Regions from separate parts of the Pseudomonas sp. S2_B10 genome, predicted to be linked through region 2. Evidence: riboswitches for the same ligand, from Rfam matches in the RefSeq annotation. Region 2 holds a riboswitch; each other region holds the start of a gene.
What was found. Region 2 has a riboswitch for cobalamin ahead of AB4O45_RS24945 (CbtB domain-containing protein). Riboswitches for the same ligand answer to the same signal wherever they lie in the genome.

Region 1: it holds a riboswitch for cobalamin, as region 2 does, so the genes downstream of both, AB4O45_RS01740 (ABC transporter substrate-binding protein) here and AB4O45_RS24945 (CbtB domain-containing protein) in region 2, are expected to answer to the same signal.
Region 3: it holds a riboswitch for cobalamin, as region 2 does, so the genes downstream of both, cobO (cob(I)yrinic acid a,c-diamide adenosyltransferase) here and AB4O45_RS24945 (CbtB domain-containing protein) in region 2, are expected to answer to the same signal.

What each region holds. Positions count from the first base shown of each region.
Region 1 is NZ_CP162768.1:424,777-428,043, forward strand. It holds gene AB4O45_RS01725 (ABC transporter ATP-binding protein) at 1-356, shown strand, start outside; gene map (type I methionyl aminopeptidase) at 560-1,351, opposite strand; gene AB4O45_RS01735 (ParD-like family protein) at 1,348-1,575, opposite strand; cobalamin riboswitch at 1,785-1,976, shown strand; gene AB4O45_RS01740 (ABC transporter substrate-binding protein) at 2,117-3,130, shown strand; gene AB4O45_RS01745 (FecCD family ABC transporter permease) at 3,127-3,267, shown strand, end outside.
Region 2 is NZ_CP162768.1:5,587,962-5,591,228, forward strand. It holds gene AB4O45_RS24935 (cobalamin biosynthesis protein) at 18-431, opposite strand; gene AB4O45_RS24940 (CbtA family protein) at 428-1,129, opposite strand; gene AB4O45_RS24945 (CbtB domain-containing protein) at 1,141-1,338, opposite strand; cobalamin riboswitch at 1,462-1,680, opposite strand; cobalamin riboswitch at 2,555-2,766, shown strand; gene cobW (cobalamin biosynthesis protein CobW) at 2,866-3,267, shown strand, end outside.
Region 3 is NZ_CP162768.1:4,772,540-4,775,806, reverse strand. It holds gene AB4O45_RS21370 (cobyrinate a,c-diamide synthase) at 1-1,319, opposite strand, end outside; gene cobO (cob(I)yrinic acid a,c-diamide adenosyltransferase) at 1,316-1,927, opposite strand; cobalamin riboswitch at 2,011-2,240, opposite strand; gene AB4O45_RS21360 (hypothetical protein) at 2,402-2,986, shown strand; gene AB4O45_RS21355 (PQQ-dependent sugar dehydrogenase) at 3,053-3,267, shown strand, end outside.

The DNA.
Region 1 (3,267 bases), 810 kb from region 2:
GCCAGTCGTTGTCGATTCGGCTGACGTCCGGGTTGCACACTGATCAGGATGTGCTGCTGATGGTGCGTCCGGAAAAGGCCTTGGCGCTGAGCACGCAGCAGGCGCTGGATGAGCCGCTGGCAGCGGGCTGGAATGAGGTGTCGGCGAACGTTTTGGAGGTGCTGTTTCTCGGTGAAAGCCAGACGTGCAGCGTGGTGACTGCGGGCGGGACGTCGATGACGGTGAAAGCGCTATCGGCAGCGGGCATGCCGCTCAAGGCCGGCGATCCGGTACGGGTGCGCTGGGCGACGGCGGATGCTTGTGTTTATACCGAGTGGACCGAGAGCGCCTTGAACAAGGCTGCCGGGGCTCACTGATTGCGCTGAGTCAGTTGGATCTACCCCCTCACCCCAGCCCTCTCCCCCACGGGGGGCGAGGGGGAAAGGGAGCCGATCTTCATGCTGTTCAAAATGTAAGTTCGACTCGGTATCGCACGTCGGCGTATCTCGCAACAACACCTCGGTCAGTCACCTCTCCCATTGGGAGAGGGCTAGGGTGAGGGCAAGCAGGCGACACGGTATTAGCCAATGGCCCGGTACCCTTCAATCTCATCCGGCCACGCCGTCAGCACTTCAAACCCGCTCTCCGTCACCGCGACCATATGCTCCCACTGCGCCGACAACGAGCCGTCCTTGGTCAATACGGTCCAGCCATCCGGCATGTTCTTCACATGGCGTTTGCCGGCGTTGAGCATCGGTTCCACGGTGAAAATCATTCCGGCCTTGAGCTTCAGCCCTTGATTGGGAAAGCCGTAATGCAGGATCTGCGGTTCGTCGTGATAGACCTTGCCGATGCCGTGGCCGCAGTATTCGCGTACCACGCTGAAGCCCTCCGCCTCCGCCAGGCTCTGGATCGCGTGGCCGATATCGCCCAGTGTTGCGCCGGGTTTCACTGCACGGATGCCCGCGCACATGGCTTCGTAGGTGGTCTTGATCAGGTGCTGCGCTTCGGGAGTCGCCTCGCCCACCACATACATGCGACTGGTATCGCCGAACCAGCCGTCCTTGATCACCGCGATGTCGAGGTTGACGATGTCGCCGTCTTTCAATGGCGTACCCGATGGAATCCCGTGGCACACCACATCGTTGACCGACGCACAGACGGTTTTCGGGAAGCCGTGATAACCGACATTGGCTGGCACCGCCTTCTGCACATTGACGATGTAATCGTTGCACAGCCGGTCCAGCTCATCGGTGGTCACACCGGCCTTCACATGCGGCACCAGCATTGCCAGCACTTCGGCGGCGAGTTTGCCGGCGGCGCGGGATTTTTCGATGTCGGCCGGGGTGTTGATCTTGATCTGGTTTCTCATGCGCTGACGGCTTCCTGAGTCAGTTGTTGCAGATCCAGCCCACCATTCTGTTCGGCGCGGATCAGCAGGCGGCAAATGGCGCTGTGGTCGAGGTTGGGATGCAGCTCGGCGAGCATGCCGATGCGCATCCAGTGCTCGGCCTGCGCGTTGATCGAGCGGCTGAGGGCGTTGCTGGAGATACGCAGGTTCTCGTGCATGTCCTCTGAGATTTTTACGATGCCCATATATGAATCCGATACGATGTGTATATGGAACGTATATTAGCCAAGCTTACCCTCGGATTGCAAACGCTCCGCCACGCAAACACGCACCCGTGTAGGAGCTGCCGAAGGCTGCGATCTTTTGATCTTGCCCGTTAAAGACCAGATCAAAAGATCGCAGCCTTCGGCAGCTCCTACCAAAGCAGATTCGGCTCCCCATCAGCGGCCTGATCGACTACCATGCCCGCGCCGGTTTCCACACGGAATTAATAGGGAATCCGAGGTGCTCCACGCATCAATCGGAACTGCCCCCGCAACTGTAGGTGCCGAGCCTGCTCCTCGACTGCCACTGGGTGAATCCCGGGAAGGCCGGAGCGTGGCGATGACGCATCAGTCAGGAGACCTGCCGGCACAGTGACTGACCAACCGGCGGGGTGTCCGGGAAGGACATCGTGCCGTGCGCATTTTCCCCGTGCCGGCCTTGCGCAGTTTCCACGACCGCGCCCGAGGTGTGTTTCCAAACCGTACCCGCCCGCTCCCGTACGGTTCCCTTGGAGACTGCCCCATGCTGCTGCCCCGCGTTGCCACCCTGCTCACCGCTCTGAGCCTTTGCGCCCTGGCGCAAGCGGCGCCGACTGCGTATCCGCTGACCGTCGAAAATTGTGGCAGCAGCCTGACCTTTCAACACGCACCTGCGCGCACGGTGACTATCGGCCAGGCCGGCACCGAAATGCTCTACGCCTTGGGTCTGGGCGACAAAGTCGTCGGCACTTCGCTGTGGTTCAACGATGTGCTGGGCACATACAAAGCACAGAACGACAGGATCGAGCGCCTCGCCGACAACGAGCCGAGTTTCGAAGCGGTGATCGCCAAACGCCCGGAGCTGGTTGCCGTCGAGCTGGAATGGATGGTCGGCCCGCAAGGCGCGGTCGGCACCCGCGAGCAGTTTCATGAACTGAAGATTCCGACCTATCTGCTGCCCTCCGATTGCGAAGCCAAGGACAACCTCGTGGGTTCGGACGGCACGCGGCTGGCGCCGTTTCGCATCGACAGCATCTACAAAAGCGTGAGCCAACTGGCGGCGATTTTCGATGTGCAGGCGCGTGGCGAGCAGCTCAATGAGCAGCTCAAAGCCAGCCTCGCGCAGTCGATCGCCACCGCGAAAAAGCAGCAGCGCAAAGACGTCAGCGCCCTGGTGTGGTTCTCCAGCGCCGAGATGGACATCGAGCCTTTCGTGGCCGGGCACAAAGGTGTGCCCGATTTCATGCTCAGCACCCTCGGCGTGCGCAACGTCGTCGAGTCGGATGAAGAATGGCCAACCGTCGGCTGGGAAACCATCGCCAAGGCCAACCCGACATTTCTGGTGATCGCGCGCATGGATCGTCGACGTTTCCCGGCGGACGACTATCAGAAGAAACTCGCCTTCCTGCGCAGTGATCCGGTGACGCGCAACATGGATGCGGTCAAGCACAACCGCATCATCATCCTAGACGCCATGGCCATGCAGGCCAGCCTGCGCACCTTCGACGGCCTCGAACAACTGGCCAGCGCCATCAACGGCTACGACCTGTCGCAATGAGCAGACGCCTGATCCGTTTGCTGCTGGTGCTGTTGACGCTGTCGGTCGCGCTGATTGGCGGCGTGGCCATTGGTGAGACTTCGATCGAGCCGAGCGTGGTGTTGCAGGTGCTGGCGAACAAGCTGTGGGGCGCCGGT
Region 2 (3,267 bases):
CGGGGATTATCGGGATTTTATGCAGCGCCGGCCAATGCCAGCGTGGCCTGCGCATATTTCTGCCGGTGGATCAGCAGTTTCGCCGGCGCCTGAATCAGTTGCTCGGCGAGCGCCAGCGCGGCGCTTTCCGCCACGCCGTAGCAGCCGGTGCGCTCAAAGGCGATCTGCGATTGATGGCTGAGGCGCTGCTGATAGGGCGCCAGTTCGGCACTGTTGAAATACTGCAGCGGCAGGTTCAATTGTGTGGCCAGTTCCAGCAACCCCGGTTCGTCGCGCTTGAGGTCGATACTCGCCAAAGCCTTGACCGCTCGCAACTCGATGCGGTGCGCCTGCAACGCTTGATCGAGTAATGCACGCAACGTACTGGCCGGGCAGCCGCGCTGGCAGCCGAGGCCGACCACGAGGGTCGGCGCTGCGCGGTCATCGGTCATGCCTGATATGGGCCTGCGCTTTTGCGGCGGAACAACCATGCACTGATCAGGCCCAAGGCCAGCCAGAACGCGACGTTGGTCAGCTGCGAAGCGATTTTGAACTGGGTTTCCAATGCCTCTGGAGCGAGCATCGAATGCACCTGCGGTTGCGGGGCGCCGATCACATGCGGCACGGCGAGAATCGCCACACCGAGAAGCTTCATCAGCCAGTGACGACTGAAGGCAATCAGTGCCAGACCGACGGCGGTCGAAGCGGCAGTGCCGATCCACCAGATCTGCCGCGATGCCAGATCGGCAGCCGCAGTGCCCGGCAATTCAGGTGGCAGGCCCAAGGTCGGCGCGAGAACGAACGTGGCGTAACCGGCCAGACCCCAGAGCAGCCCTTGCGAGGTCTTGGTCGGCGCGCGCAAGGTGTACAGGCCGGCGAGCATCAAGGCGAAACCCACTGCCACCACCAGATTACCGCCAGTGGTCGAGACCACGCGCTGCCAGCCGTCTTCCGGCTCCCAGGCTTCGCCATCATGGCTGTGGGCGGCGGTGCCGGCGGCGTGTTCGTGGACTTGCGCGACCGGTTCGGATTTCTCGAAGGATTCGGCCTGCAGAATCAACGGTGATACCCAGAAACTCTGCAGCAGGGTCAGCAGCAGGGCGGCCAGCAAGCCGGTGAAGCCTGCGGTTTGCGCGATACGCTTGATCATTTCGGCAGGCCTCAGTGGCACGGGAACGCGGCGCTGTGGCGGGTATCGTGGGCGGCGTTGTGCACCGCTTCGATGTGCGAGAAACCGGCGAACCAGACCAGGCTGGCACCGAGGATCGAGGCGAAGAGGGCGGCGGCGACGCGTTGGCCGAGTGTGGTGCTGCTGGAGATGTGGTCAGTGTGGCTGACGGTGTTACTGATGATCGACATAGCGCTTCCCTCTGAAATGTCAGCGGGTAAACAGAGCGCATGAAAATCCCTGCGGGCCGGGCACGCAGGGATTTCGAACAGCGCCCGCCCACCGCGGGTTTGTTTGTGTTCAGCGGCGCTTGCGCGTGCTGGGTGTTGCGGGCCGGTCTCCGGGCTCGCGAGGGGTTGGCTGGTCGCCGACCTGCAAGCATCACCTTCCCATGCCGGGGCACAGTGGATCTGACGCTTCGCTCGCTTACCGTTGCGGGGGCAGCACCGGACTGACATGGCTTTGAGTAAAGCACATGATTCACCGGTTTCCCGTTTCACCCTGTGAGGGGCACCCGTAACAAGGTGTGCAGGAGAACATGGGTTTGGGTTTTTAGTCAATTTCCGGGAGTTTTCGGTACTGCAGTGGGGGTATTTTTCTGATGTTTTTGTGTGTATATCCGTTGCTGCGGGTGTTGCTGATTACGGTTTCGCCCTTACGGCGAGGCACTTTTTCCAAACGCCGAAAAAGTACCCAAAAAGGCTTGCTCCTACGTTCGGCCCTCGCAGGCTCGGGTTCCTTCGCTCCGGGACTGATCCGGGCGCAGCGGCTCCGGTTTGCTTCGCTGCACCTACACTCGCTGTGTACGACTGCGTCGTACGGTCGCTGCGCTCCCACGCCCGGATCAATCCCTCCACTCAGCCTTGCGACGTCGCCGGTGGATCAAGATCAAGAGCACTCGAGCTAACGCTCATTGTTGAGTGGGGCGGCTGCGCTGCTTTACTTTTGCTTTTGTGGGAGCGAGCCTGCTCGCGAAGGCGGCCTGACAGCCGACCTGTTCTTGAGCTGGTGCGCGATCCAACTGTAGGAGCTGCCGAAGGCTGCGATCTTTTGCTTTTGCCTTTGCCTTTGCTTTTGCTCTGGCTTTTGATCTTTTGCCCCTTCGGCAGGCTTCGTTACGGGATCGATCCGGGGGTGGGAGCGCAGCGACCGTACGACGCAGTCGTACACAGCGGAAGGAGGTGCAGCGAAGCAAACCGTAGCCGCTGCGCCCGGATCGGTCCCGTAACGAAGGTACCCCGAGCCCCAGCGAGCGGGCCGTACGCCGGGGCAAAGCCTTTTGGTTCCTTTTTGGCGTTTGAAAAAGGGACTCGCTGTAAGAGCGAAACCATAAGAAGCCGTTACCGCAGCAACGGATATACCCCCAGTTTCAGACTCACCGACCATTGACCCACGACGGACCCATGCGTAGCCTTGCGCTTTCGAGGTTCTTCGGCACTCGCCGAAGCTAAGAAGGGAACGCGGTCAAAGCCGCGGCTGCCCCCGCAACTGTGAACGGTGATGTTCGTTGCCACGCCACTGCCAGCTCAACCGATGAGCCAGCGGGAAGGCGCAATGGACGCCAGGCCCAACGCCTGAACGCCGTCAGCCAGGAGACCTGCCTCGTCACAGATTCTCACTACAACCGGGCGGGGTGATCCGGTGGCGAATGCTTCCGGCGTGCACGCGCGCTGCCGGTTCTCGTCCCGTATGCCCGCCGCTTGCCAAAGGGCATACCGATGAAAACACTGGCCAAACTCCCCGTCACCATCGTCACCGGTTTCCTCGGTTCGGGCAAAACCACGCTGCTGCGGCACATGCTTGACAACGCTCAGGGCCGGCGCATCGCGGTGATCGTCAATGAGTTTGGCGAGTTGGGCATCGACGGTGAAATCCTCAAGCAATGCACCATCGGCTGCACCGAAGAAGAGGCCACCGGCCGCGTTTATGAGCTGGCCAACGGCTGCCTGTGCTGCACCGTGCAGGAAGAATTCTTCCCGGTAATGCGCGAACTGGTTGCCCGTCGCGGCGATCTCGACCACATCCTTATTGAAACCTCGGGCCTGGCCCTGCCAAAACCGCTGGTGCAAGCCTTCCAGTGGCCGGAAATCCGTAGCGCCTGCACCGTTGACGCGGTGATC
Region 3 (3,267 bases), 820 kb from region 2:
TTGCTCGCGAAGCCGGCCTCACTGTCTGGCGCAAACAATGCCGCAATCGCAGTCGGATTCGATGGGAAATAAAAGTGCACGTACGACGCCGTCATCCGCCCCTCGCGATAAACCGCCTCAGCGCCGCGCCCGCCATTGGGGCTCAGCCCACGGGCAATCGGCGTCAGCTCTGTGGTGGTCAGGGAATGATGATAGGTATGCCCACGCAACTCCCCTTCCGGCAATTCAACCGCCTGCAACGCCAGCGCCGCCAGACGCTTCTGCATCACCGCCTCGCCCTTGAGCAAACCGACCAGCTCAGCACGGGTGCCTTCCACGTCGGTCAGCGAATCAAGCAGGTAAAGCATGCCGCCACACTCGGCGAGCAAGGGCTTGCCCGCCGTATGGTGCGCGCGGATCGCCGCCAGCATCGAGGCGTTTTGCGCCAGCGCGACGTGATGCAACTCTGGATAGCCGCCCGGCAGATACAGGCTGTCCGCCTCGGGCAATTGCGTGTCGCGGATCGGCGAGAAGAAGCGCAATTCGGCGCCCATCGCCCGCAGCAGATCGAGACTGGCGCCATAGGTGAAGGCAAAGGCTTCATCGCGGGCAACGGCGATGCGCACACCTTTTAATAGAGGCTCGGCGGCGATGACGTCAGGCGCGGCGAATTCAACGGCCGGTGGCAGCGCGACCTCGCAACTGCTGGCCAGCGCATCGGCGGCCGCGTCGAGGCGCAGATCCAGATCATTCAATTCGCTGGCCTGAACCAGGCCGAGGTGGCGGCTCGGCAATTCGATACCGGTTTCGCGGGACAGCGCACCGTACCAGCGCAGACCTTCGGTGAGGCTGCCTTCGAGTAATTGCGCATGGCGCAAGGTGCCGACGCGGTTGGCCAGCACGCCAGCGAACGGCAAGTCCGGCTGATACTTGGCCAGGCCCAGCGCCAAGGCGCCAAAGGTCTGCGCCATGGCGGTGCCGTCGATCACGCCGAGCACCGGCACACCGAAGTGGCGCGCCAGATCAGCGCTGGATGGCGTGCCGTCGAACAGGCCCATCACGCCCTCGATCAGAATCAGGTCAGCCTCGGCGGCGGCTTCCCACAACAGCCGGCGACTTTCCTGCTCGCCGACCATCCACATGTCCAGTTGATACACCGGCGCACCGCTGGCGCGCTCGAGGATCATCGGATCGAGAAAGTCCGGGCCGCATTTGAATACGCGCACCTTGCGCCCCTGATTGCGATGCAAACGGGCGAGTGCGGCGGTGACGGTGGTCTTGCCCTGACCGGAGGCCGGCGCGGCGATCAACACCGCCGGGCAGTGACGTGGTTGCTTCAAAGTTCGACGCCTTTCTGCGCTTTGATCCCGGCCTGAAAGGCGTGCTTGAGCATGCCCATCTCGGTAACCGTGTCGCCCATCTCGATCATTTCCGGCTTGGCGCCGCGACCGGTGACCACCACGTGCTGCATCGGCGGGCGCGCTTGCAAATCGCTGAGCACCTGATCGAGATCGAGGTAGCCGTGCTTGAGGGCGATGTTCAATTCATCGAGCACCACCAGACCGATCGAAGGGTCGCGCAACAATTCACGCGAGACTTCCCAAGCGGCGGTCGCAGCGGCGATGTCGCGCTGACGATCCTGGGTTTCCCAGGTGAAGCCTTCGCCCATGACGTGGAAACGCACCTGCTCGGGGAAGCGGCGGAAAAACAATTCTTCGCCGGTGCTGTTGCGGCCCTTGATGAACTGCACAACGCCGCACTGCATGCCGTGGCCCATCGCGCGGGCGAGCATGCCGAACGCCGAGCTGCTCTTGCCTTTGCCATTGCCGCTCAGCACCAGCACCAGGCCACATTCGTCGGGCGAGTTGGCGATGCGTTCGTCGATCACGGCCTTCTTGCGCTGCATGCGCGCCAGATGGCGTTCGTCACGCTCGGGGGAATCAGTCATGGGGGGAGCTCTCCGTTGAGGCTGGATAACGGCGGGCAGGCACAAGAATAGACGGCAAAAAGCCTGGCATCGCCCACCGTGATGCCGCTGAGATGGATCAGGCCGGTCTCCGGGCTCATGAGCGGCGTTTCGCCGGACTGCGCGCCTTCCCGCTTCTTTCGAGGCAGTGGCTCAAGGCGCAGTTTTCACTCATTTACCGTTGCGGGGGCAGCGCCGGGATCGTCGTGGCTTCGCTTGAAGACCACCCTCACCGGCTTCCCTGTTTCACTCTGTCGACGCGGGGCCACAGAGCACCTGAAACAAGCGGCGAAGGTTAGAGGGTTGGGGGTGGAGCGTCAATTGAAGAGGCGCTTTGCGCGCGAATAACTGCCGCTGATCCATTGTGCAGCGGCAATCTTGTGCCAGACTGCGACAAGTGATATCAAAGAGCCATGCTTTTTTCGAAAGCCCACTACAACAATAAGGATGACGACGATGCAAGGCATGATCATCAGCAACCCGCGCCTGGAATTCCTGCGCCCGTTGCTGGAACGCTGGTTTGACTGTATCGATCGCTACAACACCGTACGCGGCGACAACGACACGCCATATTGGCACGACGAGAAAGCCAATCTCGGCCTGCTCGCGGCAGCGGCGTGGATGGCTGAAATGGTCACGCTGAACGACACGGCCACGCGCAAACAGAACGAAGAAGGCGAACGCAATGCTCGCGCCGACCTGCTGATTGCCGGCGCCGAAGACCGCGCGTTCATTCAGGCCACGCAACGTTGGCCACGGGTCAACAATCTCAACCTGACCCAGGCACTGCTCGACATCACCGTTGATGCCAAGCGCATCAGCTACGCCAGCGATCTCAAGCTCGGCTGCCTCTTTGTTGCTCCGCAAAAACCTCAGCACAGCGCCAGCCCCGAAGAATTGCAGGACATGGTCGACGACCTGCAAAAGGAACACACCTGCGCCGTGGCCTGGTATTTCCCCTACGCCTATCGCAAATTGCACAGCGACGCGGGCAACTATCATCCGGGCATCGCCATGCTGTTCAAGGAAGCCCGCGGTTGAGCAGTTGAACCATCGGGCCTGCGCCCTCCTCTATGTTTAGGAATGCATTCATAGGGAAGATCAGCAATGCGCAAGGCCCAACTCGCTCTTATCATCGCCGTCGCTGGCGGGCTCGCCGCCTGCGGTGAAACCTCCAGCCTGCAAGTCTCCGACGGCACCGGCCCGTCACCGAAACTGCCCGAACCGAACAAGACGCTGATCCCGACAGTCAACATCGCCCCGGCGGTGGGCTGGCCGGAAGGCGCGAAACCGACCGCAGCGGCCGGCACCCAGGTCGCCGC